Regions from separate parts of the Sphingomonas sp. CFBP8993 genome, predicted to be linked through region 1. Evidence: riboswitches for the same ligand, from Rfam matches in the RefSeq annotation. Region 1 holds a riboswitch; each other region holds the start of a gene.

Region 1 (9,558 bases):
ACTGCCGTCAGCGCACGATAGCGCGCCAGAACCGCTGGCGCGGTCGTGGTCCCGGCGAAAAGCCGCCCCGGATCGACGGAAAGCCACCCGCTGACGATCCAGCTGAGCAGGAACAGCCCGCCGACCAAGCCGCTGACATGATGCCAGAGCATCCAGCCGTGATAGGGACTGATCCGCCCCGCCCGGTAACGCCGTTGCCCGAAGCGTGCACGCAAGATGCCGATCCACAACCCTGTCAGCGCCACTGCGATACCCGGCCCCGCCACCCACAGGACGACCTGCCGCCATAGCGGCTGATCCTGCCGCAGGATGGTCGGGTACAGCCAGTGCGGCACCGAACCGAGCCAGTTCCACATCCTCTGGCTTGCGGTGGTCCGCTGGACCGGCAGGCCGGTGGCCGACGAGACATAGAGAACCGTACCCGCCGGGTCTGCCAGCGACACCTTCCAGAGCGGACGATGCCGGTCGAAACCGCCCGCCACCGTCCATTGGTCGCGCATCAGCCGCTCGGCGGAGCGGACCGGCGTTCCGGCAAAGGCGACGGCGGCCTGGCGGGCCAGCCGCTCGTCGACCGGGGCGAGTGTGGCGGCGCGGCGTGCGGCGCGGGTCCGGATGGTCCCGTCCGCCTGCTCGATCCGCCAGACCGGCTCTGCCCCACGCATCTCCAGCACCAGGCCCGCCGCGCCCGGTGCCAGCGGTGGCGCAACGTCGACCCTGGTCCAGTCGATCGCCGTCGCGCCCTGCCAGCGCGCGGCGGGCGACAACGCGGGATAGGGCACGAAGAGCATGACCAGCCCCGAGGCGAACCACATTGCGAAGAACAGGCAGGTGACGATCCCGACCCAGCGATGGGTCAGGAACAGCCAGCGCAAGATTGCCCGCCGCGCCGCCTTAGAAAGCGGCACGAAGCGCCACGTCGATCGAACGCGGACGGCCGAGCAGCCATTGTTCGTCGCCATAGCTGGTGGTCGCATAGGCCTTGTCGAACAGGTTGGCGGCCCGCAGGTCGACCGCCAGATGGTCGGTCAGCGCATAGGCGATCGTGGCATCCACCGTCGCATAGCCGGGGATGCGGAAACGGTTGGCATTGTCCGAGAAACGCCGCCCGACATAGCGCAGCCCGGCGCGCGCCTGGACCCGCCGGGTGGCATCCCAGCGCAGCCAGACATTGGCCATCGTCTCGGCGATGTTGGGCGGCGTCTTGCCGTCATAGCTGACGCCGCCCGACAGGAAATCATCGAATCGCGCATCCAGCACCGATCCGTTGGCGTCGATGCCCACCGTGCGCGTCACGTCGAGCGTCACCGCCGCCTCGATCCCCTGCGCGGATCGCTGCCCCACCTGTTCGATCGGGCTCGACAGGGTCCGCTGCGCCAGCAGCCCGGTCTTGACGATACGATAGGCGGCCAGCGTCGCGGTGCCGCGCCCGTCCAGGAACAACGCCTTCGCGCCGACCTCGACCTGGTGGCCGCGCGCATTGCTGAACGCCACCTGCCCCGTGGTGACCGTGGTCAGCGTGCCCAGCGGATCGACCCCGGTCGCATATTGCGCGTAAAGCGACAGCGTCGCCTGCGGCTGCCACACCGTGCCGATGCGCCAGGTCGTGTTGCGATAGGTGCGATCGAGGGCAAAGGTCTCGGCCGGTGTTCCTTGCGGATAGGCGATCGACCAGCGCTGCACCCGGTCCTGTTCGTGCCGCACGCCGCCGACGATCGACACTCCCCCGCCCAGCGTCACCCGGTCCTCGGCGAAGATCGCCCATTCGCCGGTTCGCGTGCGATAGCGCGGCGCGATCCCCTGCGTATCCAGGAACCGGCCGGGGTCGAAGCGGAAGGGATCGACCATGTCGACCTGCGCGTCCGATCCGAAATCGTTCTCGTGCGTGAACCGGACCAGATTGGCGTCGAACCCCAGGACCAGCGCATTGCCCACCGCACCCCGGATCGGCGTCTTCAGCGTGACGGCCGCCTGGTTGCCCCACTGCGTCTGGTCGTGGCGGATGCCGTAATTGTCGCTGCGCTGGATCGTGCCCGGCCCTGCTCCCACGGGCGCGACCCAGGCATAGCTTTCCAGATTGCGCCAGAACCGGTCGCTGGTCAGGCGATAGGTGGTGTTGGAGATGCTGATCCAGTCGTTCGGCGTCCAGTCGACCTGAAGCGTGGCGCGATCGTCCCGAAAGCGTAGCCGCGCATCGGCGACATTGTAGTTCGCCCGCCGGTTGCGCGTATCGAGCTGCCCCGCGATCAGCGGCGTTCCGAAATAGGCCATGGGCCGCTGGTCGCCATGATCGCCGCGCAACGTGATCGCCAGCGTCGGAAGCGGCGTCCAGCGCAATGTCCCCGCCAGCGCCAGGCTGCGCGACGATCCCCGATCGACATAACCGTCCGATCGCCGCCAACTGCCGTCGATCCGATAGGCCAGCGTGTCGCCGATCGGCCCGCCCATCCCGGCCGCGGCATGCAGGCTGTCCTGCGCGCCATAGCCGATCTCGCCCTGCACGGAGGTGCGCCGGGCGTCGGGCCGCCGCATCACGACGTTCACCGCACCGCCCAGCGCGCCCTGCCCGTACAGGACCGAGGCCGGGCCGCTCAGCACGTCGACCCGCTCGACCATCCACGGATCGGTCGGAAAGGTGATCGTCCCCGCCGCCGGAAACAGCCGCACGCCGTCGATCAGTTGCAGTACCGACCCCTGCCCCGCAAAGCCGCGCGCGGCGAGCGCGGTGCCGCCATTGCCCAGATTGGCGACGCTGGTGATCCCCGGTGCGCGGGTCTGTGCATCGACCAGCGACTGGTCGCCCCGCGCACGGATCGTGTCGCCGTCCAGCGTCGCGATGCTGGCCGGCGTTTCCAGCGGCGTCAGGTTCAACCGGCTGGCCGTCGCATTAGGCATGGTCAGCACGCCACCGTCCTTTTCGCCGATGACGAGGATGGTGGCACTGTCGCTGCCCCCCTCATTGGCACGGGGTTCGGCCACCTGTCCGATCGCGGGGGCGGCACCCAGCGCGAGCAATATCGCCGGGGCGGCGGAAGTCAGGGAAATACACGACATCGTCTTGTCCTTCGGGCGTCTGACGCACATTGACGGGGGCCCTCCGCATACGCGGCGACGGCCATGCCCGCCGGACGCCACCGGCCACGCGCACGCCCCTCCATGCGGCCCCCGCCGCACCTTTGGCGTCGCTCGTCGGATCATCACCGTGCCTCGGCCATCCCCTGGACCAGGCATGAGCGACCAGACGTCGGCAGGTCTCCTGGCTCGCGGGTCGTCGCCGGGTGTGCGGCCTTCCCAGGTTGCCCCAGTGGCCTGGCCGGATGCGATCATCCCGCCGGTGCACGCCTTGCTCGCCGCTTACAGTTGCAGGGACAGCCCCGGATTTCGGCGACCACTCGCCTTCACCGGATTCCCTTTTCATCCTCCTCCCGGAGGAACCGACGCGATCATGACGGCGCCTCGCGGCACCGCCGCTGCGATCGATAGGGGAAGGCGCCGTGCGGTACAAGACGGCCGAAGACTGCACGGCGGGCCCATCCGCGTTTGACACGCGGCCCCGTGACGGCGGAAAGCCGGACGGATCGAAAGCCCTCCCCGGTTCCATGGCGGCGGGTCGAAGGAGAGACGGACATGCGCGTGCTGGTCATCGGTCTGGGCGATATCGCGCACAAGGCCTATCTGCCCGTCCTGGCGTCCCGCCCCGACATCGCCCTGCATCTCGTCACGCGCGACGCGCAGGTGCGGCACGACACCGCCCGCGCCTGGCGGGTGGCGGGCCATCATGCCACGCTGGACGCGGCGCTGGCGACCGGCGCGTTCGACGCCGCCTTCGTCCACGCCGCGACCGAGGCGCATCCCGCATTGGTCCAGCATCTGCTCGAGGCGCGGATCGCGACCTTCGTCGACAAGCCGCTGGCCGATACGCTGGCGGAAGCCGAACGGCTTATGGCACTGGCGGCGGCGCAGGACACCCTGCTGCGCGTCGGGTTCAACCGCCGGTTCGCGCCCTGTTACGCCACGCTGCGCGACGAAACGGCGGACCTGATCGTCATGGAGAAGCACCGCCACCGCCAGCCGGACGTCGCGCGCCGTGTGATCTTCGACGACTTCATCCATGTCGCCGACACGCTGCTCTTCATGGCGCCGGGGCCGATACGCCGCCGCGTGATCGAACCCAGGGTCGTCGACGGCCTGCTGACCGCGATCACGCTGATGCTGGCGGGCGACGGTTTCACCGCGATCGGCATGATGCACCGGGACAGCGGGTTGAACGAGGAACGGCTGGACATGATGGGCGGCGGCCTCCGCCGGTCGGTGCTGAACATGGCGGACCAGGTGCATCTGGCTGGAAGCGAGGTCCGGACACGACGCAGCGACTGGACCTCGGTCGGCTGGCAGCGCGGGTTCGAGGCGATGTGCCTCGACTTCCTGAGCGCCGCCCGCGACGGGGTGACGACGGATGCCGAGGATATTCTGGCGACCCATGCTCTGTGCGAGGCGATGACCGAAGCAGCGGAAGCCGTGGGGGCGATGCCGCCATCCTCCTGAAGTGTTTCGGCCACCCGCTCTACCCTTGCGAGGGTTTCCCATGTCCCCCAAGCACCATCCCGGCGAAGGCCGGGATTCAGTTGGGCGATCATTGGACGTCTCTCTTGCCGTTTCCCAACTGGGCCGCGGCCTTCGCCGGGGTGGTATGGGGTTCGGGAGAGCAGGCCTGTTTTAGCTCGGCTGTCGCCTGAACGGCAGAACAGGAACGATCGCGCCTAATCGGCGAGATACGCCTCCAACGCATCGCTGCCGCCGATGCGCTCGCCATCGATGAAGATCTGCGGAGTGGTGGCGACGCCCTGCTCCGCCTTGAACGCCTCGACCTCGTCGCGCGAGGACAGGATGCGGTCGTCGACCTCATAGCCTGCGCCCTCCAGCATCTCCTTGGCGCGCACGCCGAAGGGGCAGGTATGTTCGGGCAGGACCATGCGGTAGAGGGTCGTCGTCTTCTGCTCCGCCATGTCGTTTTCCTTCTGGGTCATGCGACCACAGCGTCGGCCCGTCCAAAGGGTTCCGCCCCCCCCTCCATCGCCCGGCCCCGATGGCCCAAACCGGCAGGCGGATCAGTGGCTTGCGCGGCTTCCGGGCTTCGCGCATCATCATGGACATGACACCCGATCGCCGTTCCGTCCTGGCCGCAGGCCTTGCGCTCATGGCCGCGCCCGTCGCGGCGGCACAGGGCGCGCCGCGTCTTCGTCGCCTGTCCCCAGCGCTCGACCGCATGATCGCGCCGGGCACCGAGCCCGAGGTGATCGCGACCGGCATCCGCTGGGCCGAGGGGCCGGTCTGGGTGCCGCGCGGCGGGTATCTGCTGTTTTCCGATCCCCCGGCCAATCTGGTGCGCCGCTGGCAGCGGGGACGCGGGCTTTCCGTCGTGCTGAACCCGTCGGGCGCGCCCGGCACCGATCCCAAGCTGGTCCGCGAACCCGGCGCAAACGGCCTGTCGCTGGATGCCGGTGGTGCGCTGCTGATCGCCAATAGCGGCGGGCGCAGCCTCGACCGCGTCGACCTGGGCACCGGCCGCCGCATTGTGCTGGCCGATCGTTATGCGGGCAAGCGCTTCAACAGCCCCAACGACATGCATGTCGCGCGCGACGGCGCGATCTGGTTCACCGACCCGCCCTACGGCTTTCAGGACGGCGACCGGTCACCGCTGAGGGAACAGCCGGTCAACGGCGTCTATCGCCGCCGCCCCGATGGTCGCATCGACCTGATCGACGGCGAGCTGACCAAGCCGAACGGCATTGCGATGTCGCCCGACGAGCGGAAACTATACGTCTCGGTGTCGGACGAGGCGGCGCCGCGCATCATGGTCTATGACGTGGATACGCATGGACAGGTGAGCGGCCGCCGCGTGCTGCTCGACGCCAGGGCGATGCTGGCGGCGGGCGGCGCGGGATTGCCCGACGGCATGAAGGTCGCGCGCGACGGTACGCTCGTCTGCGCGGTGCCCGGCGGCATGATGCTGATGACGCCCGACGCCGAACCGCTGGGCCTGATCGAACAGGGCTCGCCAATCGCCAACTGCGCCTTTGGCGAAGGCGGCCGCGCGCTGTTTCTGGCGGCCAATGACCGTATCCTGCGCGTGGCGCTGCGCCCCGGCTGGCAGGGCTGATCGAGGTCCGGGCGTAACGCCCTAGGCGTCGCCCTCGATCATGCTGGCCGACACGGGAATGGCGATCGTGCAGTGGACCCCGTCCGCCCCCAGCGCATAGGTGGTACGCGCATTCAACTGATAGGGCAGCGCACGCTCGATCAGCTCGCGCCCCTGGCCGTGACGATCGGTCCGGGTATCGGCTTGCGGCATCGCCACCCCGCTTTCGCGCCAGTCGATATGCAGCCACGGCTTGCCATCGGCCCCGCACGGATCGAGCGACCACCGGATCGCCAGCCGCCCATCGGCCTGGCCCAGCGCGCCATGCTTGATCGCGTTCGTCGCCAGCTCGTGGATCGCCATGGCCAGCGTGTGCACCGTTGTCGAGCGCAACCGGACGCCCGTCGGCCCCTCCAGCGTGGTCCGCCCCGCCCGGCCGCCCATCGCCGCCAATTCGGTGTGGATCAGATCCTCGAACGACACCCGGTCGTGATCGTTGAGCCGCGACAACAGCCCCTGCACGCGCGACAAGGCGGCCATACGGTCGTCGAAATGTGCCAGGAAACCGGCCAGGTCGTCGGTCCCCCGCGCGGTATGGTCGGCGATCGAACGGACGACGCCCATCAGGTTGCTGGTCCGGTGTTGCAGTTCGGCGATCAGTACGCGCTGCGACGCCTCGCTCCGGCGCAGCGCCGCCTCGGTCTTGCGGCGGTCGGTCAGGTCGGCGGTGACGACCAGGAAGCGGCTTCCCTGCCCCCCGGTCGGCGGCAATAGCGAGATCGTGCTGCTGGCCCAGACCTGCGAACCGTCGGGCCGGAAATAGCGTTTGTCGAGGGTGCTGGGACGCCCGGTGGCCGCCGCCTGCGTGATCGCGATCAGGCTGGGGGCCATGTCGTCGGGATGGGTGATCTCGGCCACGCTGGCGTTCAACAGCGCCTCGGCCGGGCGCCCGACGATCCGGCAAAGCTCGTCGTTGACGCGCAGGAACCGCCCCTCCGGCGTAATCACCGACAGCCCGACCGGCGCGGTGGCGAAGATCGCCGCCAGCTGGCTTTCGCTGTCCGCCAGCCTCACCTGCACCACCTCTTCGCGCAGCCGCAGGATTTCGGCCTGGGTCGCCTTCCACTCGCTGATGTCGCGGGTCGTGGTCGCCACGCCGTCGCCCAGCTTCACCACGGTCTGATAGAACCAGCCGTCGAACTGCTCATGGACATAATGACGCTCGGCCTGTTCGGGCAGGCCGGTTTCGGTGACGCGGCAAAAGGCGTCGAATATCCCTTCCTCGACCACGCCGGGATTGCGTTGCAACAGGCTTTCGCCGCGCACCTCGCCATATCTGGTTTCCGAGGTATGGTTGTTCAGCACCCAGCGGAAATCGACGATCCGCCCCGCCGCGTCGCGGATCGCCACGAACACCTGGATCATGTCGGTCGAGGCATCCATCGTCGCCTGCAACAGCTCATGGCTGGCCTGCAACTCGGCGGCGCGCCGTCGTTCGCGTTCCTGTTCGTCCACTCGTCCGCCCCGCCTGTCGCCGATATCCGCATGCGCTGGTTACAGCAGGCCGCGCCGCTTGCGTAGCCATGCTTGATCGGTCCGGCGCGCCCAGGCCCGGCAATGTCCGACTTTTCATATACACCATCCGCTCGGTGGCCAGCATGGCCAAGAAGCTTGCCCCGGCCCGTTCAACCTCTACAAATGTACGACTAGAAAAAGAACGACAGACCGACGGGAGTGGACGGCATGACGATCGACAAAGGCGGGATCAGCCGCCGACAGGCGCTGGCGGGCGCGGCGCTGACCGGCGGCATGGTGCTGGGGGCGCAGACGGCCCCGCTGGGTGCGGCCACGACACCCCCCGCCCCGCTCGCCCCGCGCCCGCCCATGGGCTGGAACAGCTGGAACAGCTTCGCCACCACCATCACCGAGGCGCAGGCGCGCGAAACCGCGGCGATCATGCGCGAAAAGCTGCTGCCCTTCGGCTATGACATCTTCACCGTCGACATCCAGTGGTACGAGCCCGAGGCGTCGAGCTATACCTATAACAGCGCGCCCATGCCCGCGATGGACGACCATGGCCGGTTGATCCCCGCGCCCAACCGTTTTCCCTCCAGCGCCGACGGATCGGGCTTCACGAAGCTGGCGGCTGATGTCCATGCGATGGGCATGAAGTTCGGCATCCACCTGATGCGCGGCATCCCGCGCCTGGCGGTCAAGCGGAACCTGCCGATCCTGGGCACCCGCTACCGCGCCGCCGATATCGCCGACACGACCAGCATCTGCCCGTGGAACCCGGACATGTACGGCGTCGACATGAGCAAGCCCGGCGCGCAGGCCTATTATGACAGCGTGTTCGCGCTCTATGCCTCTTGGGGCGTCGACTTCGTCAAGATGGACGATATGAGCCGCCCCTATGACGCGCACGTGCCCGAGATCGAGGCGGCACACAAGGCGATCGGCGCGAGCGGACGCCCGATGATGCTCAGCCTGTCGCCGGGCGAGACGCCGGTCATCCGCGGGCCCCATGTCCGTCGCTTCGCCCAGATGTGGCGCATCTCGGACGATTTCTGGGATGAATGGCCGATGCTGGAGGCGCAGTTCACCCGTCTGGAGAATTGGACGCCGCATCGCGGCCCCGGCGGCTGGCCCGATGCCGACATGTTGCCGCTCGGCCGCCTGGCGCTGGGCAAGCGCGACACCAAGTTCACGCCCGACGAGCAGCGCACGCTGATGACCCTGTGGTCGATCGCGCGCTCGCCGCTGATCATGGGCGGCGACCTGCGCTATCTCGATGCGCCGACGCTGGCGCTGCTGACCAATCGCGCGGTGCTGGCGGTGAACCAGGCCTCCACCGACAACCAGCCGCATTTCGTCGAGGACGGTGCGCGTATCTGGTCGGCCAAGCCGGAGGGCGCATCCGGCGACCGCTATCTCGCGCTGTTCAATACCACCGACAAACCGAAGGAAGTGGCGATCCCGCTCGCCATGCTGGGCCTGTCGGGCAAGGCCGATGCAATCGACCTGTGGGAGGGCAAGACCCTTGGTCCGGTTGCGGGCCGCATGGCGCGCACGCTCCCGCCGCACGGGGCGGGCCTGTACCGACTGCGGGCGGGCTAACTCTCCGCCCTCACCGCACCGCCGGAACCACACCCTTCGGCGCCGTCGCCAGTCGCCGGATCAGGTCGGTTTCCGCCTGCCGGTACGGCGTGCCATCACCACGAAACACCTCGTGGAACCAGATGGTCGGTTCCTCCAGCACATAGGGACGTTTCCAACTGTCCCAGGGCAGCCGCGTCTGCGTCCTGCCGTCGACAAAGCCCCAGTTCATCATCGCGACATTGTACCGCTTGGCGATGGGCAGCGAGCCGTCGAAGGTCGATCCGTTGCCGCGCGCCATATACTCTGTGCACAGGATCGGGCGG
Region 2 (9,558 bases), 240 kb from region 1:
GGCAGCAGATAGTCCTGCCGACGGTCTTCCCCGTGTACGAAACGGCCCATGCCCAAGCCTCCCGAAACGTCGGAAAACCATAGCAGATTCCGAAGTTTTTACACAGCCTCGGGCGAAAGCTGCCGCTGCTAACGCACCGTCATTCCGGCTGCCGCGATCTGCGACAAGAGGTTCGCCCGCACCGCATCGGACACGGGCGGCAAGGGCCGGGCCGCCTTGCCGTGGCGCAGGCGTTCGCGGTCCTTTTCGTCCGGTTCGACCCGTCGCACCCGCACCGCCGCCTTGCCGACCGCGCGCAGGCCCAGTTGCTCGGCCGCGCCGCGTGACAGGTCGATGATCCGGGACGATCCCGCGAACGGTCCGCGATCGTTGACCCGCACGATGATCCGCCGCCCGGTGTCCAGCGCCGTCACCTCGACATAGCTGGGCAGGGGAAGGGTGGTGTGCGCCGCCGTGGCCCAGCCGGGGCGGAAGCGTTCGCCGTTCGCGGTGCGCTTGCCCGATTCGCCGCCATACCAGCTGGCATAGCCCAGCATGTCGTAGGTCGCGTCCTCGGCGGGGACATAGGTGACGCCGCGTACCGTATAGGGCCGCCCGATCCGCACCGGCGTGTCGCTGACCGGCCGGTAATTCCCGCCCGAACAGGCCGCGACCAGGCAGGCCGCCGCCGGTGCCCAGCGGCGCCCCCAGCGGCACCATCGTCTCATATCCACCATGGGTTTTGGATTAGGCCGCGAGATGGGGGTGATAAAGCGGTTTGCGCCTCCATCCGCCGCAGACTATCCCCGTGCCGACCGGTATGGGCTTCCAGCCCGATCGCCGGTCAATCGCACCGGTGCCCTTCGGGGCTTGAAACGGGAACGGGGTGCAAATCCCCGGCTGTCCCTGCAACTGTAAGCGGTGAGCGCGCGACGCTGGTGTCCCGTGCCTCCTTTATTGGGGCGCGAGGCACGGCCACTGGAGCGATCCGGGAAGGCTGCATCGCCGACGCTTCGACCCGCGAGCCAGGAGACCTGCCGATGCGAGTCGCTCTTGCCGCGATCCAGGGGATGGTCATGGCGAAGATATATTGTATCATGTGAGCGACGCCACGTGGCCGATGCGAATCGAATCCGACTCTGACGTGCGTCCGTCTGTGGTCGGCCCGGTCGGCCTTTGTCGCCATGGCGCCCGGGGGAAGAGATCCGCCCATGTCCGAAGTTTCCATCCGACCCTCGCTCAAGCGCCGCGTCACGTGGCTGATGGGTGCGCTCGTCATCGTCAATATCGCCGTCTGGGGCTGGGCGCTGAGCGTGTTCGCGGGCAACAGCCTGATGCTGGGCACCGCCTTGCTCGCCTATAGCCTGGGGTTGCGTCATGCGGTCGATGCCGATCACATCGCGGCCATCGACAATGTCACCCGCAAGCTGATGCAGGACGGCCAGCGGCCCATCGCGGTCGGCCTGTGGTTCGCGATCGGCCATTCCGCCATCGTCCTGATCGCGGCGACCACGGTCGCGCTTGCCGCCAGCACCCTGTCCGATTTCGAGGCGTTCGGGCAGAGCGGCGGGACGATCGCCACCATCGTCTCGGCCAGTTTCCTGTTCGCCATCGCGATCATGAACCTGATCATCCTGCGCGACGTGTGGACCCGTTTCCGCCGCGTCGCGCGCGGCGAGCCGATGGCCGAGGCGGATGCCGACATGCTGTTTTCGGGGCAGGGGCCGCTGTCGCGCCTGTTCCGTCCGCTGTTCCGGCTGATCCGGCGGAGCTGGCACATGGCGCCGCTGGGCTTCCTGTTCGGGCTGGGGTTCGACACCGCGACCGAGGTGGCGATCCTGGGTCTCTCGGGCTCGCATGCGGCGGACGGCGTGTCGCTGGCGACGATCCTGGTCTTCCCGGTGCTGTTCGCGGTCGGCATGGCGCTGATCGACACCGCCGATGGGCTCGTCATGCTGGGGGCGTATGAGTGGGCGTTCGTCCACCCCTTGCGCAAGCTCTACTACAACATGACGATCACGCTCGTCTCGGCACTGGTCGCGCTGGTGATCGGCGGTATCCAGGCGACCGCGCTGCTGGCCGAGCGGTTCGGCTGGACCTCGGGGCCGTTCCGTTATGCAGGCGCGCTGTCCGAGCATTTCAACATACTCGGCTTCGCGATCGTCGGGCTGTTCGTGCTCTGCTGGGGGGCAAGTTTCCTCCTCTATCGCTGGCGCGGGTTCGCCGCGATGGAGGCGCGAATTGCCAAGCCCGGCGCGGCGGGATAAATGCCGCACATCGGGGGCGAAAACTCCCGAAGATCGCGCCGGTGCCCCTTGGGGCTTCAAACGGGAATGGGGTGCAAATCCCCGGCTGTCCCTGCAACTGTAAGCGGTGAGCGAGCGATGCTGGTGCTGTTGGAGGCACGGCCACTGGAGTGATCCGGGAAGGCGCATCCCTTCGCTTCGACCCGCGAGCCAGGAGACCTGCCGGCGTCATGGTCGCTCTTGCCTGGACCCAGGGGGTGGTCGGGGCACGGTTCTCCGTCGGGGAGCGACGAAGCCATGCGGCCGGGGCCGCATCGGTCGCCGGTCAGCGGGGCGGACGCATGTCGCGCGCCCGTTCGTCACCGCTTCGGCGACAGGTCCCGTGTCCGCGCTCGCTCGTCCGGCGCGTCGGAGAATTACCATGCGTGACCTCAGCAAGGTCCCCGTCACCATCGTCACCGGCTTTCTGGGTGCGGGCAAGACCACGCTTATCAGCCACCTGATCCGCAATGCGGGCGGTCGTCGCCTGGCGGTGGTCGTCAACGAGTTCGGCACGCTGGGCGTCGACGGCGACATCCTGCAATCCTGCGCGATTCCCGATTGTCCGGCGGAAAATATCGTCGAGCTGGCCAATGGCTGCATCTGCTGCACCGTCGCCGACGACTTCATCCCGACGGTCGAAAAGCTGCTGGCGATGGAGCCGCGGCCCGATCACATCCTGATCGAGACGTCGGGCCTCGCTTTGCCCAAGCCGCTGCTCAAGGCGTTCGACTGGCCCGCCATCCGTTCGCGCATCACGGTGGACGGGGTGGTCGCGCTGGCCGATGCGGAGGCCGTCGCGGCGGGCCGCTTCGCCCCCGATCTCGACGCGGTCGAGGCGCAGCGCGCCGCCGACCCCAGCCTCGACCATGAAACCCCGCTGTCCGAAGTGTTCGAGGACCAGCTCGCCTGTGCCGATATCGTCCTGCTGACCAAGGCCGACCTGGCCGGGCCGGAGGGCGTCGCGAAGGCGCGCGCGATCATCGCCGCCGAAGCCCCGCGCCCGCTGCCCATGGTCGAGGCGGTCGACGGCATCGTCTCCGCCGAGATCGTGCTGGGCCTGGAAGCGGCCGCCGAGGACGACATCGCCGCGCGCCCCTCGCACCATGACGGCGCGGACGATCACGAGCATGACGATTTCGACAGCATCTCGGTGATGCTGGGCGAGGTGGACAGTCCCGAGGCGATCACGCAGCGCATCGTGACTCTGGCCGAGCAGCAGGATATCCTGCGCGTGAAGGGCTATGCGGCCGTGGCAGGCAAGCCGATGCGGCTGCTGGTCCAGGCGGTCGGCCGCCGGGTCCGCACCAGCTATGATCGCCCATGGGGTGCGGGCGAGCCGCGCGGCACGCAACTGGTCGTCATCGCCGAGCATGACCGGATCGACCGCGCCGCGATCGAGGCCGTGCTGAAGGGCTGAGACCAGTGCATCTCGTCTTTCGCGAGAGCCATGGGCTGGAGGAACAGGCGGTTCCACAGGATCTGGGGCAGCGCCCCGGTGACGTGGTCGTGCTGTCCTTCTCCGACAGCGACCTAAGCGCCTTTGCGGCGGGCTGGCGGGCGGGGGGATTCCTCTGGTCGCTGCGGCTCGCCAATCTGGCGACGCTGGTCCACCCGCTGTCGGTCGACACCTATGTCGAGCAGACCCTGGTGCATGCGAAGGCGATCCTGATCCGGCTGATCGGCGGGGCGGCCTATTGGGACTATGGCCTGCGCGAGGTCGAGCGGCTGGCGCGGGAGCGGGGGATAGCGCTGGTGGTGCTGGCGGCGGACGGGCGTGAGGACCGGCGGCTGATGGCGGCGTCTACCGTCGAGGAGGCGGTGGTGCGGCGGTTGGGGGCGCTGTGCGATGCGGGGGGAGCGCAGGCGGCGGGTGTTGCCTTGGGGGTACTTGCCGAGACGGTGTTGCCTGGGGCCTTGCCCCTCCCCAACCCCTCCCCCTGCCGGGAGAGGGGCTATCGTGGTGCGGGACGCGCGGGATTTGGAAGCACGCGTCCGGTCGCTGACGCGAGCGAACCGTTTGAAGAAGTGCAAGCGCCCACCACACACACGCCCCTCCCGCAGGCGGCAGGGGATGGGGGAGGGGCCTCGCCCCAAGCGACCCCGCCTCTGATCGCCCCCGTCGGCGGCTGGACTCCTGAAGGCCCTTCCTGCCCTGCCGCCGCTCTTCTGCGCCAAGACCGCCCCCGCATCCTGCTGACCTTCTACCGCGCCTATCTTGCCGCTGCCGACCTGGAGCCCATCGCGGCCCTCCACGCCGCCTTGACCGAGCGCGGGTTCGACCCCGTTGCCCTTTTCGTCCCTTCGCTGAAGGCCGAAGGCGCAGGCCCCTGGATCGCGCGTTGGGTCAAGGCCCTGACCCCCGCCGCGATCATCAACGCCACCGCCTTCTCCGCGCGCGGCGAGGATGACACCACCCCGCTGGACGGTGCAGGCGTGCCGGTGTTCCAGGTCGCGCTCGCCACCAGCGACCGGCAGGGCTGGGAGGGGTCGGCACGCGGCCTGTCGCCCGCCGACCTCGCCATGCACGTCGTCCTGCCCGAAATCGACGGACGCCTCTTCGCCGGTGTGGTCAGCTTCAAGCAACCGGGTGAGCGCGATCCCGATTTCGACATCGCCCTGCGCCTGCACCGTGCCGAGCCCGCACGGATCGCGGCGGTGGCGGACAAGGTGGCGGGCTGGGCGAGGCTTGCCGCGACTCCTGCGGTGGAACGGCGGTTGGCGGTCCTGCTGTCGACCTATCCGGGCAAGGACTGGCAGGCGGCACATGCCGTGGGGCTGGACGGCTTTGCCTCGACGGATGCGATCCTGAATGATCTTCGCGACGCCGGTTATGATGTGGAGGCACAGGCCGACCTGCCCGCCGCGCTGCTCGCCAACCGGATGACATGGCCGGTCGCCGCCTATCGCGAGGCGCTTGCCGCCTTGCCCGAGTCCCTACGCGCCGACCTGCTGGAAAGCTGGGGTGTGGCCGAGGCGGATCCGCTGGTCGATGGGGACGCCTTCCACTTTCCCGCGCTGGAATTGGGCAAGGCCATCGTCGCGCTTCAGCCCGAGCGGGGTCGCCGCGAGGCACGGGCGGATGACTATCACGACCTCTCGCGCTGCCCGCGCCACTCCTATGTCGCCTTCTATCTCTGGCTTCGGGCGCGGGGCATCGACGCGCTGGTCCATGTCGGCGCGCATGGCACGCTGGAATGGCTGCCCGGCAAGGCGGTGGCGCTGTCCGACGCCTGCTGGCCCGAGGCGCTGACCCGCGACTGGCCGGTCCTCTACCCCTTCATCGTCAACGATCCGGGCGAGGCAGCGCAGGCCAAGCGAAGGCTGGGCGCGGTGACGATCGGCCATGTCCCCCCGGCTTTGGTACAGGCCAGGACGGGTGCGGGGCTGGGGCGGCTGGAGGCGTTGCTCGACGAATACGCCAATGCCGACGGCCTCGACCCCGCGCGCCGCGACCGGCTGCGCGCCAGTATCGCCGAGGAGGCGGAGAGCGTCGGGCTGGGCGATACGCTTGGGCTGGCGGGGGCGGAGGATCCGCTCGCCCGGATCGACGCCTTTGTCTGCGATGTGAAGGACAGCCAGTTCGGCGAGGGGCTCCACATCTTCGGGCGCGGCGAGCAGGGCGCGGCGGAGCGGACGGGATTGCTGGCCGGGCTGGATGGCAAGCGCGTCGCGGCGGGGCCTTCGGGCTCACCGTACCGAGGGCGCGCCGATGTGCTGCCCACGGGCCGCAACCTGTACGCCATCGATCCCCGCGCGGTGCCGAGCCGTGCAGCGCATCTCCAGGGCGTCAAGCTCGCCGAGGAACTGATCCGCCGTCACATGCAGGAGGAGGGCGATCACCTGCGCACCCTGATCGTCGATCTCTGGGGTTCGGCGACGATGCGCACGGCGGGTGAGGAATTTGCCATGGCGCTCCACCTGATCGAGGTCGAGCCGGTCTGGGACCACCGCTCCGAGCGGGTAACGGGGTTCGAGGTGATGCCGCTGATGCGCTTCGACCGGCCGCGTGTCGACGTGACGTTGCGCGTGTCGGGGCTGTTCCGCGATGCCTTCCCCCATCTGGTCGCGCTGTTCGGGCAGGCGGTGCGCGCGCTGGCCGCGCGCGAGGAAGCGTCCGACTGGAACCCCTATGTCGGCCAGGCGACCCCGCGCGTCTATGGCCCCGCGCCGGGTCGCTATGGCATCGGGCTGGACCCGAATGCAGGCTATGACGAGGCGGCGCGGATCGAGGCGGGGCAGAGCTGGCTCGCCGCCTCGGCGACGGCGCTCGACGACGGCGACCGGCGCGATGCGGAGGGGATCGCGGCGCGGGTGGCGGGGGCGCAGGCGTTCGTCCATCTCCATGACCTTCCCGAAAGCGACCTGCTGCTGGCCGCCGATTATGCGGCGCATCAGGCGGGCTTCGCGGCGGCACGGGCAGCGCTGGGGGAGGGGGCGGCCTCGCTCTATCATCTCGACACGCGCGACCCCGCCAATCCCAAGGCACGGACGCTGGCGGAGGAGATCGCCCGTACCGTCCATGCCCGCGCCGCCAACCCGCGCTGGGTGGCGGGGATGATGGCGCATGGTTTTCGGGGTGCGGCCGAGATCGCCGCGACGCTCGACCATCTGGGCAGCTTCGCGCATCTGGCCGACGCGGTCCCCGCCGCGCTGATCGACCTGTACTGGGACGCGACGCTGGCGCAGGACGCGGTGCGCGACTTCATGGCGCAGGCCAACCCGGCGGCGCTCGCGGCGATGGAGGCGCGGTTCGCGGCGCTTTACGAGGCGGGACTGTGGCGGACGCGGCGCAACTCGGTGCTGGCGATGCTGGACGGCGCGGCATGAGCGGGTTCGAGGTCAAGGGCTGGTGCCCCGATGCGTGGCGACCGATGATGGCGGGCGACGGACTGCTCGTCCGGGTTCGTCCGCCGCTGGGTCGGTTGACGGCCGAACAGGTCGAGGGGCTGTGTCGGGCGGCGCTCCGCCACGGCAATGGCCAGATCGACCTGACCGCGCGCGCGAACCTGCAAATCCGGGGTGCCAGCGAGGAAAGCTGGCCCGACATGCTCGCCGAATTGCAGGCACTGGAACTGGTCGATCCCGATCCGGTGCGGGAGGGGCGGGGCGCGATGCTCGTCCAGCCGGAATGGCGCGAGGGCGACGATAGCCATGTCATCGCGACCGGGCTGTGCGCGCGGCTGGCCGATCTGCCCGACCTGCCGGGCAAGGTCGGCTTCGTGGTCGATGCGGGCCCTGCGCCGATGCTGGGCGATGCGCCCGGCGATTTCCGGATTGAGCGGACGGCCACGGGCGAATTGCTGCTCCGCGCCGATGGGCGAGCGACCGGCGTGATCGTCGCCCGGGAAAATGCGGTCGAGGGGCTGATCCGGCTGGCGCACTGGTTCGTTGACAGCGGTGGCCATGATGCGGGCAGGATGGCGCGCCATGCGGCCCTTCTTCCGGCATGGGCGACGGGCGACGCGAAGCCTGCACCTTCCACCACGCCGCTGGGCCCCGGCGCGCATCCGATGGGCGCGGTCTATGGTCTTCCCTTTGGTCGTATCGACGCGGAACGGTTGGGTGCCTTTGCGGGCGATCGACGTGCACCCATCCGCCTGACCCCGTGGCGGATGCTGCTGGTCGAGAATATTGCCCCCACCCCCGCCAAGGGCATGGTCCTGCAAGATGCCCCCATCCTGCATGTCGACGCCTGTGTCGGCGCGCCCGCCTGTCCGCAGGCCAGTGTCGAAACCCGCGATCTCGCCGCCCGCCTCGCACCGCTGGTCAAGGGCCGCCTGCACATATCGGGTTGCGCGAAGGGCTGCGCGCGGGCACGGGCGGCGGACTGGGTGCTGACCGGGCGGGAGGGGGCTTTCGATCTGGCCAGAGACGCCCGCGCCGGGGCCGCGCCCCTTCACACCGGATTGACGCCCGAGCGGGCGGTCGCGCTTCTCGGAGCCTGTTGATGCCGTACACTTACGAAACCGATGGCGCGGCGATCTATCGCCAGTCCTTTGCCATCATCCGCGCCGAGGCGGAGCTGGGCCGCTTCGATGCGGAGGAAGAGCCGGTGGCGGTGCGCATGATCCATGCCGCCGGGCTGGTCGAACTCGCGCCCTTCATCCACTTCTCGCACGGCTTTGCAGTGGCGGGGCGGCAGGCGCTGGCGAATGGCGCGGCGATCCTGTGTGACGCGCATATGGTCAGCGAGGGGGTCACGCGCGCTCGCCTGCCTGCCGACAATCCGGTGATCTGCACGCTGCGCGATCCCGCCGTGCCCGCGCTCGCGCGGGAGATGGGCACGACCCGCTCGGCGGCCGCGCTGGAGCTGTGGCGGCCGCATCTGGCGGGCGCGCTGGTCGCGATCGGCAATGCGCCGACCGCGCTCTTCCATCTGCTGACCATGCTGGAAGACCCCGACTGCCCGCGCCCGGCGGCGATCATCGGCTGTCCGGTCGGGTTCGTCGGCGCGATGGAGTCGAAGGATGCGCTGTGGGAGGCGCAGCCCGTGCCGTGCGCCATCGTGAAGGGACGCCCCGGCGGCAGCGCGATCACCGTCGCGGCGATCAACGCGCTGGCGAGCCGCGCCGAATGACGGTCGGTACGATCCACGGCGTCGGCCTGGGGCCGGGTGCGGCGGACCTGATGAGCGTGCGCGCCGACCGGCTGGTGCGCGGGGCGCGGCATGTCGCCTATTTCCGCAAAAGCGGACGGCGCGGCCATGCGCGCACCATCGTCGAGGGCATGTTGCGCGACGATGCGGTGGAATATCCGATGGACTATCCGGTCACGACGGAGATCCCGTTCACCGACCCGCGCTATAACGAATGCCTGTCGGCCTTCTATGCGCAGTGCACCGCGCACATCCTGTCGCTGGTGCAGGGCGGCGAGGATGTGGTGGTGCTGTGCGAGGGGGATCCGTTCTTCTACGGCTCGTTCATGCACCTGCACAGCCGGTTGCGGCCGCACGCGCCTGTCGCGGTCGTGCCGGGGATCACCGGCATGTCGGGCGCCTGGACCGCCAGCGGCGCGCCGATCACATGGGGCGACGATGTGCTGACCGTCGCGATGGCGACCCTGCCCGAGGCGGAACTGACCCGCCGCATCGCCGAGACCGACGCGCTGGTCGTCATGAAGATCGGCCGCCACCTGCCCAAGCTGCGCCGTGCCATCGCGGCGGCCGGACGGGAGGATCAGGCCTGGCTGGTCGAACATGCCGCCCAGGCCGGGGAGCGCGTCCGTCGTCTGTCACAGGTGGAGGACGCGCCCGCCCCCTATTTCTCGATCGCGCTGATCCATGGCCAGGGGC
Region 3 (9,558 bases), 220 kb from region 1:
TCTGGCTGTTGCTGCTCGGGCTGCCGGGGGTGTGGGTGTACAAGGCGATCAATACCGCCGACAGCATGATCGGGCACAGGGAACCGCGCTGGCGGGCGTTCGGCTGGGCGGCGGCGCGGATCGATGACGGGGCGAACTGGATCCCGGCGCGGATCGCCGGTGTGCTGGTATGCGTCGCGGGGGCGGGCGGCTGGGCGGTGATGCGGCGCGACGCGCGCGCCCATGCCTCGCCCAATGCGGGCTGGCCGGAAGCGGCGATGGCGGGCGCGCTGGGCGTCGCGCTGGCCGGGCCGGTCGCATATGACGGCGCAACCCAGATCAAGCCGTGGATCGGGCGCGGGGGACGGGCGGCGGCTCCGGCGGACATCGTCACGGCGTTGCAGATCTATGCACGCGCCTGCCTGCTGCTCTGGGTGATCGCTGGAGCAGTCGCATGGCTGGTCTGATGATCCAGGGCACCGGTTCGGACGTCGGCAAGTCGGTGCTGGTCGCGGGGCTGTGCCGTCTTTTCGCCAATCGCGGTCTGACCGTCCGCCCGTTCAAGCCGCAAAATATGAGCAACAATGCCGCCGCGACCCCGGACGGCGGTGAGATCGGGCGGGCGCAGGCGACCCAGGCGATGGCGGCGCGTGTCGCCCCGCATGTCGACATGAACCCGGTGCTGCTGAAGCCGCAGGGCGACCGCACCTCGCAACTGATCGTGCGCGGGCAGGTGCGGGGCATGCTGCCCGCCTCGCGGTGGCGCGAGGGGCGGATCGGCCTGCTGCCCGAGGTGGTCGAATGCTATCGCCGTCTGGAGGCGCAGTGCGATCTGGTGATCGTGGAGGGTGCAGGCTCGCCCGCCGAGGTCAATCTGCGTCCGGGCGACATTGCCAATATGGGGTTCGCGCGCGCGGCGAACGTGCCGGTGGTGCTGGCGGGGGATATCGACCGGGGCGGGGTGATCGCCTCGCTGGTCGGGACCAAGGCGGTGATTGACCCGGCGGATGCCGCGATGATCCGCGGGTTCCTGGTCAACAAGTTTCGCGGTGACCCCGCGCTGTTCGCCGACGGCATGGCGGTGATTGCCGAGCATACCGGCTGGCGATCGCTGGGGCTGATCCCCTGGCTCGGCGATGCCGCGCGACTGCCCAGCGAGGATGCGGTGGCGCTGGAGCGGCCGATGGCGGGCGCGGGTGGACGGCTGGTCATCGCCTGTCCGATCACGCCGCGCATCGCCAATTTCGACGATCTCGATCCGCTCCGCCTGGAGCGGCAGGTCGATCTGGTCATGGTCCGCCCCGGCCAGCCCATTCCCGACGCCGCGATGATCGTGCTGGCGGGGTCGAAGGCGACCATCGCCGACCTGGCCTTTGTCCGCGCGCAGGGCTGGGACATCGATATCGCCGCGCATGTCCGGCGCGGACGGCCGGTGCTGGGCCTGTGCGGGGGGTATCAGATGCTGGGGCGCATGGTCGCCGACCCGGACGGGGTCGAGGGCCCGGCGGGCAGCGTCGCAGGGCTGGGGCTTCTGGATGTCGAGACGGTGCTGACCGGCGCGAAGACGGTGCGGCCGGTCACCGGCGCGGCGCTGGGCGCGGCGTTCTCCGGCTATGAGATCCATCTGGGGCAGACCAGCGGCCCCGATACCACACGCCCCGTGGGGCATCTGGCCGATGGCCGGGCGGAGGGGGCGATCAGCGCCGATGGCCTGGTTGCGGGCAGCTACATCCATGGCCTGCTTGGGCAAGCGGGGCAGCGTGCGGCATGGCTGGCGCGGATCGGTGTGGCGGGGCACGGGCCGGACCACCGTGCCGATGTCGATGCTGCGCTCGACGCCATCGCCGCCGTGCTGGAGGCGCATGTCGATGGCGACGCGCTGCTGCGGATCGCTCAGGGCAGGGCGTAGAGCGCGGCGGCGAGCAACAGGGCGGTCTCGGTCAGTTCTATGCCCGCGCCATGCACGTCGCCGGTGACGCCGCCCAGCTTGTGCCGGAACCAGAGCGACAGCGCCACGATGACAAGCGGCGCGACGGCCAGCGGCGGATAGAGCAGCCCCGATGCGAAGGCGGCGATGATCCAGCCGATCATGTCGACCGGCCGCACCGCGCTCGCGACCATCGCGCCAAGCCCACCGGGGCGCAACGGCGGCAGCATCCGCGCCCAGACCAGCGGCCCGATGCGCGCCGCCGCCGGGATCAGTGCGAGGACCGGCCATGTGGCCGCGGGCAAGGCGTGGAGCAGCACCAGCTTGGCCAGCAACTGCAACGCCAGTGCGGTGACCCCGAAGCTGCCGATATGCGGATCGGCCATGACCGCCAGCAACCGCGAGCGATCGCCATGCGCCGCACCCAGCCCGTCGGACAGGTCGGCCAGTCCATCGAGATGAAGCGCCCCCGTCGCCCAGACCCAGGCCACCAGCGCCGCCAGCGCCCCCGTCCACGGATCGACCCGTGCACCCAGCCAGCCCGCGCCAGCGACGATCGCCCCGATGACCAGCCCCGCGACCGGATAGAGCCGGATGGCGCGGGCGAAATCGGCCTTGTCGGCCTCGACCCGCGGCATCGGCAGGCGGGTCAGGAAACCGAGCGCGACGATGAGCGTCCTCATGCCGTCACCAGCCCGCTGACCTGCGCCGAGCGAGGCTCGCCGTCCCACACCTCCAGCGTGACCAGGCTGGCATAGGGCAGGGCGAAGGCCCAGACCGCGCGGGCGTCGAAGCCGCACAGGATGTGCAGTGCCGCACGCATCGCCCCGCCATGGGTGACGACCAGAGTCGGCTCGGGCGGCAGGTCGGCGATCGCGGCCCCGACCCGCGCGACCAGATCGGACCAGCGCTCTCCGCCCGGCGGCGGGGCCGCATCGGGGTCGTCCCAGAACCGGGCGAGCGCGCCTGCGTCGATCTGAGATGCGGCCATGCCGTCCCATGCGCCGAAATCCAGTTCCCGCCAGCGCGGATCGACCTCGGCCGGGCCGATCGCCTCGGCACAGGCGCGCGCGCGGGATAGGTCGGAGGACAGGCGGCGCGTCACGGCCAGTCCCGTCCCGCGTACTCTGCAATCGGCGATGCCCTTGGCCGTCGCCGGGCTATCGGTCCGGCCCAGCATCCGCCCCGCCAGGATGGGTTCGCCGTGGCGGAGCAGATGCAGGCGGAACGTGGTCACGCGCCCGATACGCCCGCTTCGGCAAAGGTCGCCATGCCGTCATGCGCGGCCAGTGCCGATCGAATGACCGCGACCGCGACCGCCGCGCCGCTCGCCTCGCCCAGCCGCATGTTCAGCGACAATATGGGCTCCAGCCCCAGCCGGGCGAGCAGCAGCGTGTGACCCGGCTCGGCCGAGCAATGCCCCGCCAGGCAATGGGCGGTGATGTCGGGATTGGCGGTGGCCAGCGGTGCTACGGCGGCGGTGCCGATGAAGCCGTCGAGCACGACCGGAATCCGCTTCAACCGCGCGGCCAGCACCGCGCCCGCCATCGCCGCGATCTCGCGTCCGCCCAGGCGGCGCAGGATTTCGAACGGGCTGGTGAGATGGGGCCGATGACGTTCCAGGCCGTCGGTCACCACTTGCGCCTTGCGCGACAGGCCGTCGGCATCGACGCCGGTGCCCGGACCGACCCAAAGGGCAGGCGTGCCGCCGAAGCTGGCGGCGGCCAGCGCGGCGGCGGGGGTCGTGTTGCCGATCCCCATCTCGCCCAGCACGAGCAGGTCGGCATCGCCCACCGCCTCGGCCCCGGCGGACAGCGCGGCCAGGCATTCCGCCTCGCTCATCGCGGGCGCGGTGGTGAAGTCGGCGGTCGGCCGGTCGAGGTCGAGCGGCACGACGGACAGCGCCAGCCCGGCGGCGGCGGCCAGCGCGTTGATCGCCGCGCCCCCGGCGGCGAAATTGGCGACCATCTGCGCGGTCACCGCCGCCGGAAAGGCGCTGACCCCGCGTGCGACGACGCCGTGATTGCCCGCGAAGATCACCGCGCGGCCGTTGGTGATCCGGGGCCGCTCGACACCCTGCCACCCGGCCAGGAAGATCGCGATATCCTCAAGTCGGCCGAGCGAGCGGGGTGGCTTGGTCAACTGGCCCTGCCGTGCGGTCGCCGCTTCGCGGGCCGCCATGTCGGGCTGGCTCAGGCTGTCCAGGGCGGCCTCGAACGCGGCGACGGTCGGGAACGGGCTCATTCGACGACAAATCCCTCTGGCGGCGTGCGGGTGATGAAATGACCCTTCACCCCCTGTGGCCACTGCTTGTACGGCACCTGGCCCCAGTCACTGTCGGCATAGGCGCGGGCATAGTCCAGGATAGCGCGTGCGGAATCGTCGTCGGGGGCGAACTTGCCCATCACGTACCCGACCTTGCCGGGGCAGCGCACATGCACGGTGCAGAAGGACTGGCACGCGAACAGGCAGGGCATTTCCTCGACCGCCACATCGGCATAAGCGGGGTCGGCGGCCTGGACGCGCCGCAGCGCATCGACCAGCAGCGCGCCGCCGCGCCGCCCGTCCTCATTCTCGCGCGCATCGTCGGACAGGCGGCAGGTGTTGCAGGCGATAACGGCGGGGCCGTTCGCGGCGGGTTTCAGCATGGGTCGGTCTCGGTCACGGCTATATCTCCACAGGCGCTGTCGTCGCGCGCGGGGATAGCCCCGTTTCGCCCGGCACACCCTGACCGACCGAAGGACGACCGCGACGGGCAGGTCTCCTGGCTCGCGGGTCGGGGCCGGTCCGCCGCCTTCTCGGAGCGATGCTCCAATGGCGTGATGGCGGATGGCTCGCCGCTTACAGTTGCAGGGGCAGCCGGGGTTTCGCACCCCATTCCCTTTTGATCCCCAAGGGGAACCTGTCGCGCGCCGAGCGATAGGCGTGGGCGGGGAGGATGTCACTCCTCCCCGCGCAACGCCTTCAGGAAAAAGGCGTATTGCCGCCGCATCGCGTACGCCACCGGTCCGGTGCTGCGCCCGGCGGTATGCTCGCCGCCGGGGATGACGAGGAGGTCGAAATCCTTGTCCGCCTTGATCAGCGCATCGACGACCTGGGTCGTGCTGGCCGGGTCGACATTGGAATCCTGTTCGCCGACGACCAGCATCAGCTTGCCCTGCAACTGCCCGGCATGGACCACGCCCGAGGCGTCCAGATAGCTCCGGTCGACCGGATAGCCCAGCCACTGTTCGTTCCAGTCGATCTTGTCCATCCGGTTGTCGAAACACCCGGCATAGGCGACCCCGGCCTTGTAGAATTCGGGGTGGAACAGCAGCGCGTTCAGCGTGCTCTGCCCACCCGCCGAGCCGCCGTAGATGCCGACGCGGCTGATATCGACCGCAGGGTCCTTGGCGGCCAGCGCCTTCATCCAGGCGATGCGGTCGGGAAAGCCGCTATCGGCCAGGTTCTTCCAGGCGACGTCGTGGAAGGCCTTGGACCGGTTGGCGGTGCCCATGCCGTCGATCATCACGACGATGAAGCCCAGATCGGCGAGCTGCTGCATCCCCATGACCTTGTCGCCGCCGGAGAAGGCGCCGAACGGCCAGAAGGTCTTGGGCACGAAACTGTCGTGCGGCCCGGCATAGATATTCTCGATGACCGGATAGCGCCTGGCCGGGTCATAGTCGCGGGGACGGACGACCAGACCGTAAATGTCGGTCTTGCCGTCGCGACCCTTGGCGGTGAAGCGCTCGGGCGGACGGAAACCGGCGGCGGTCAGCGCGGTGATGTCGCCCTTTTCCAGCGTCTGGATCAGCCGTCCGTCGCGCGCGTCGTGCCACTCCATTGTCTCGGGGCTATCGGTGCGCGAATAGACATCGACATAAGTGGACATGTCGGGGGAGAAGCGCACCTCGTGCGTCGCATTCTCCTTGGTGAGGCGGGTCAGGTTGCGGCCGTCGAAATCGACCCGGAACCAGTGTTTGTAATAGGGGTCTTCGCCCGGCACGAAGCCGCTGGCCGAGAACCATATCTGGCGCTTGTCGTCATCGACCTTCGCGATATCGCGAACCAGCCAGTTGCCCCGGGTGATCTGGCGCACGACCCGGCCGGTCGTCCCGTCGATCAGGTAGAGATGCCGCCAGCCGTCACGCTCCGACGCCCAGAGGATTTCGCGGCCCAGCCCTTTCACGTCATGCGACCAGATCCGGTCGCGGAAGACAAAGGTCCTGGCGGTTTCGGTGACGGCGGCGCGCGCCCGGCCGGTGTCGACGTCGACGGCGATGATCTTCGTCTCACCGAAGCCGCGCTTCAGGTCGGCAAAGGCGAAGCTCTTGCTGTCGGCGCGCCATTCCGGCGCGGACAGGGTATAGGCATTGGCGAACAGACCGGGGTCGATCTCGGTCCGCTGGCCGTCCGCGACGCGGAACAGGACGGGGGCTTCCTGGTCCACCGCGTCGCCGGGCTTGGGATAGAGTTGCTGGATCACCTCGGGCTGGACCTTGCCCGGCGGCGCGGCGAGGATGCGGGTGACCATGCGGGCATAGCCGGGGCGGACGCGCTGGAGCGCGATATGTCGGCCGTCGGGGCTCCAGGCCAGGCTCTCGGGGTCGTAGAAATTGGCGGGGCTGCCGTCCTGGCTGCGCCATAGTTCCTTGCCGCCCTTCGCCTCGCGCACGACCAGATTGTCGTCGAGGACCAGCGCCTCCAGCCTGCCGTCCGGCGACAGGCGCGGATGGTTGTCGGCGGGCACGCGCAGGTCGCGCACCACGCCGAAGCCGCGCGGGCGGCCGGGGTTTTCGGGCGGAACGACCGAACAGACCGGCTGGACCAGGGTGCAGCGATAGACGGTGTCGTCATAGCCGATCGAGAAGCGGATCGCCGAACGATCGGGCGTATAGCTGAAATGCTCGAAGGGCAGGCGCAAGGGGGCGATGGCCTGGCCCATCGCCTTGCCCAGAGCGGGCGCCAATGCGGCGGCGTCGAAGGCGGCGGCCTTGGCGCGGGTGGCGGCGTCGACATCGACGAAGGCGAAGCCGCCCGCCACCGTCTTGCGATAATGGAAATGCCGCCCGTCCGCGTCCCACTCGGCGGGCGACGCGATGTCGCGGGTTAGCCATTGCCACTGCTCACGAAGGGCCAGGGATTTTCCGATCCGGTCGGGCACGGTTTGTGCCGCGACCGGGGCGGCGGTCAGCAACAGGGCGAGGGTCAGCAGGGATTTCAACGCGCCGCTCCGATGGTGAAGCTGTAGGTCAGCGGCTTCAGCGCGATGCGATAGGGCATGTGCGCGCGGCCATCGAGGTTCCAGCCGGTGTCGCCGCCGACCCCGGCCTGCGCGGCGTCGATCAGCAGCGTGCCGTCGCCATGGGGGGTGATGTCCGAACTGTGCGCCTGCGCAGGCGGCTTCATGGCAAGGTCGCCATAGGGGAAGGGCAGGGCGTTGACCGAGAGCGCCTGCGCGCCGGTCACGCGCAGGCCCGCGCCGGTGCCGGTCAGCTGGACCCAGCGGACATCGGTCTTGTTGCCGCTTTCCTGCGGCCGGGCATAGTCGTGATACTGATCGGCCAGCCTGCCGTCCCAGCGCGCGATCATTGCGCCGGTCTTGCGGTCGGCATAGCTTTCCCAGGGCCCGCGCCCGAACCAGCTGACCTTGCCGAATTGCTGCCCCGGCGTTGCGAAGGCCAGGCCCACGCGCAACGGATCGGGCAGGGTCGCGCGGATCGGCGTGAAGCGCACGGTCGCGGTCGCGCTGCCGTCCAGGGCCATGGTCCAGCGGGTCTGCATCTTGACCGAGCCGACGCCCATGTCGTGATCGACGACGATGGCGTTCCCGTCGCGACTGATCGCGTCGAGGCGGCGATGCTCGGAGAAATATTGCCACATCGCATGGCTCTTGGGCACCCCTGCGCCCACGTCATTGTCGGTGGGCGCGCGGTAGAAATTGGGGGCACCGCCGGTCAGCAGCGTCTTGCCGTCGCGGGCATAGCGGCGGACGAGGCCGGTCGCCCGGTCGATCTCCAGCACCGCATCGCCTGCCTTCAGGGTCATCGCATCGGCGCTTTCCTCCGGCGCGACCGATCCGGCGGGGACGGCGGCGAAGACAGGGGCGGAGAGCGCGAACTGTTCCCAGCCGATGACATGGCCCGCAGGCAAGGGCGGGATGGCTCCCGCCCTGGTCCGGGCGCGCAGGATCAGCGAGCGTTCGGCGGTGGCGTCCTTCGCGGCGGGCAGGGTGAAGGACAGCGGTGCACTGGCTCCGGGCGCGACCGAAGGCGTGGCGATGCTGCCGCGCGCCGTCTCGACGCCGTTCTCCAATACCGCCCAGTCCAACGTGAAGCGCGACAGGTCGATATGGTCGTGGCGGTTGACCACCTGCCAGCCGCCGCCGTCATGGGTGAAGTGGATCGGCGACTGGACATGCGCCATCTCGTAATATTCGGGGTCGGGGGTGCGGTCCGACTGGATCACGCCGTCGCCGACCGGGCTGTCGTCGCCGTGCAGCCCGGCATCCTTGGGATCGGGATCATAGTCCAGCCCCTGGCCCCAATAGGGGCGGCCCGCCTTGTCCTTCAGGATCATCGTCTGGTCGACCCAGTCCCAGACGAAGCCGCCCTGAAGCTTGGGATATTTGCGGAAGACATCCCAATAACCCTGAAAGTCGCCCAGGCTGTTGCCCATCGCATGGGCATATTCACACAGGATCAGCGGTTGGGTGAATTCGGGTCGGGTGGCGTAATCGGCCAGCTTCTCGACATCGTCATACATCGGCGCGAAGATGTCGACATAGGCGTTGGTCGGATGCCGCCAGCCGCTCATGCTATAGCCGAGGAAGTTGATCAGCCGCGTCTTGTCATGCTGGCGGACCCACTTCGCCGCCGCCTCGAAATTGGGGCCGACGCCGCTTTCATTGCCCAGCGACCAGAAGATGATCGAGGGGTGGTTGCGGTCGCGCTCGACCATCCGCTGCACCCGGTCGAGATGCGCCGCCGCCCATTCGGGCTTGTGCCCCAGGTTCAGCGTCGGATCGCCCTTTTCCTGGGTCAGACTCAAGTAACCGTGGCTCTCGATATTGGCCTCGTCCATCACGTAGAGGCCATATTCGTCAGCCAGGTCGTACCAGCGCGGGTCGTTGGGATAGTGCGAGGTGCGGACCGCGTTGATGTTCGCGGCCTTCATCAGCTCGATATCCTTCCGCATCGTCTCCTCGGACACGATGCGGAAGGTGTGCGGGTCATGCTCGTGCCGGTTGACGCCGCGGATCATGATCCGCTTCCCGTTCACCCGCACCTCGCCGCCCGCCACCTCGACCGTGCGGAAGCCGATGCGGCGGCTGGTCGCCTCAATCAGCTTGCCCCTGGCGTCGAGCAGTTCGACCAGCAGCGTGTAGAGGTTCGGGTCTTCGGCGCTCCACGGCTTCACGCCTGGAATCTCGGCGGTGATCGTCGCGCCGGTGCCGGACGGCGTGGCGGTGCGGGTCAGCACGGTGCGCTTGCCGTCGAGCAGGGTCGCGCGGACGCTGGTCCCTTCCGCCGCGCCTGCCAGATCGACCTGGGCCGACAGCGCGCCGTCGCGATAGTCATGGGTCAGCCCGGCATCGATGCCCAGGTCGCGGATATGGGTCTGCGGCGCGGCATAGAGGGTGATCGAGCGCTCGATCCCGTTGACCCGCC

Evidence for each region. A riboswitch is a leader RNA that binds a small molecule or an ion and turns the genes downstream of it on or off. The one in region 1 is predicted to bind cobalamin.
Region 2: linked by a shared signal. The riboswitch ahead of cobW (cobalamin biosynthesis protein CobW) and the one ahead of SOM26_RS09955 (TonB-dependent receptor) in region 1 are both predicted to bind cobalamin.
Region 3: linked by a shared signal. The riboswitch ahead of SOM26_RS11015 (DUF1636 domain-containing protein) and the one ahead of SOM26_RS09955 (TonB-dependent receptor) in region 1 are both predicted to bind cobalamin.

The regions. Positions count from the first base shown of each region.
Region 1 covers NZ_JAXCWU010000004.1:241,347-250,904, forward strand. Annotated here, with positions in the region: gene SOM26_RS09950 (PepSY-associated transmembrane domain-containing protein) at 1-872, opposite strand, end outside; gene SOM26_RS09955 (TonB-dependent receptor) at 892-3,051, opposite strand; cobalamin riboswitch at 3,227-3,446, opposite strand; gene SOM26_RS09960 (Gfo/Idh/MocA family protein) at 3,625-4,542, shown strand; gene SOM26_RS09965 (glutaredoxin domain-containing protein) at 4,758-5,024, opposite strand; gene SOM26_RS09970 (SMP-30/gluconolactonase/LRE family protein) at 5,150-6,157, shown strand; gene SOM26_RS09975 (sensor histidine kinase) at 6,179-7,651, opposite strand; gene SOM26_RS09980 (glycoside hydrolase family 27 protein) at 7,880-9,253, shown strand; gene SOM26_RS09985 (glycoside hydrolase 5 family protein) at 9,264-9,558, opposite strand, start outside.
Region 2 covers NZ_JAXCWU010000004.1:483,044-492,601, reverse strand. Annotated here, with positions in the region: gene SOM26_RS11130 (septal ring lytic transglycosylase RlpA family protein) at 129-707, opposite strand; cobalamin riboswitch at 817-1,035, shown strand; gene SOM26_RS11125 (HoxN/HupN/NixA family nickel/cobalt transporter) at 1,191-2,246, shown strand; cobalamin riboswitch at 2,269-2,466, shown strand; gene cobW (cobalamin biosynthesis protein CobW) at 2,647-3,684, shown strand; gene cobN (cobaltochelatase subunit CobN) at 3,690-7,094, shown strand; gene SOM26_RS11110 (ferredoxin-like domain-containing protein) at 7,091-8,215, shown strand; gene SOM26_RS11105 (precorrin-8X methylmutase) at 8,215-8,844, shown strand; gene cobI (precorrin-2 C(20)-methyltransferase) at 8,841-9,558, shown strand, end outside.
Region 3 covers NZ_JAXCWU010000004.1:463,944-473,501, reverse strand. Annotated here, with positions in the region: gene cbiB (adenosylcobinamide-phosphate synthase CbiB) at 1-446, shown strand, start outside; gene SOM26_RS11035 (cobyric acid synthase) at 434-1,888, shown strand; gene cobS (adenosylcobinamide-GDP ribazoletransferase) at 1,873-2,589, opposite strand; gene SOM26_RS11025 (histidine phosphatase family protein) at 2,586-3,143, opposite strand; gene cobT (nicotinate-nucleotide--dimethylbenzimidazole phosphoribosyltransferase) at 3,140-4,150, opposite strand; gene SOM26_RS11015 (DUF1636 domain-containing protein) at 4,147-4,554, opposite strand; cobalamin riboswitch at 4,644-4,827, opposite strand; gene SOM26_RS11010 (S9 family peptidase) at 4,848-7,112, opposite strand; gene SOM26_RS11005 (glycoside hydrolase family 2 TIM barrel-domain containing protein) at 7,109-9,558, opposite strand, start outside.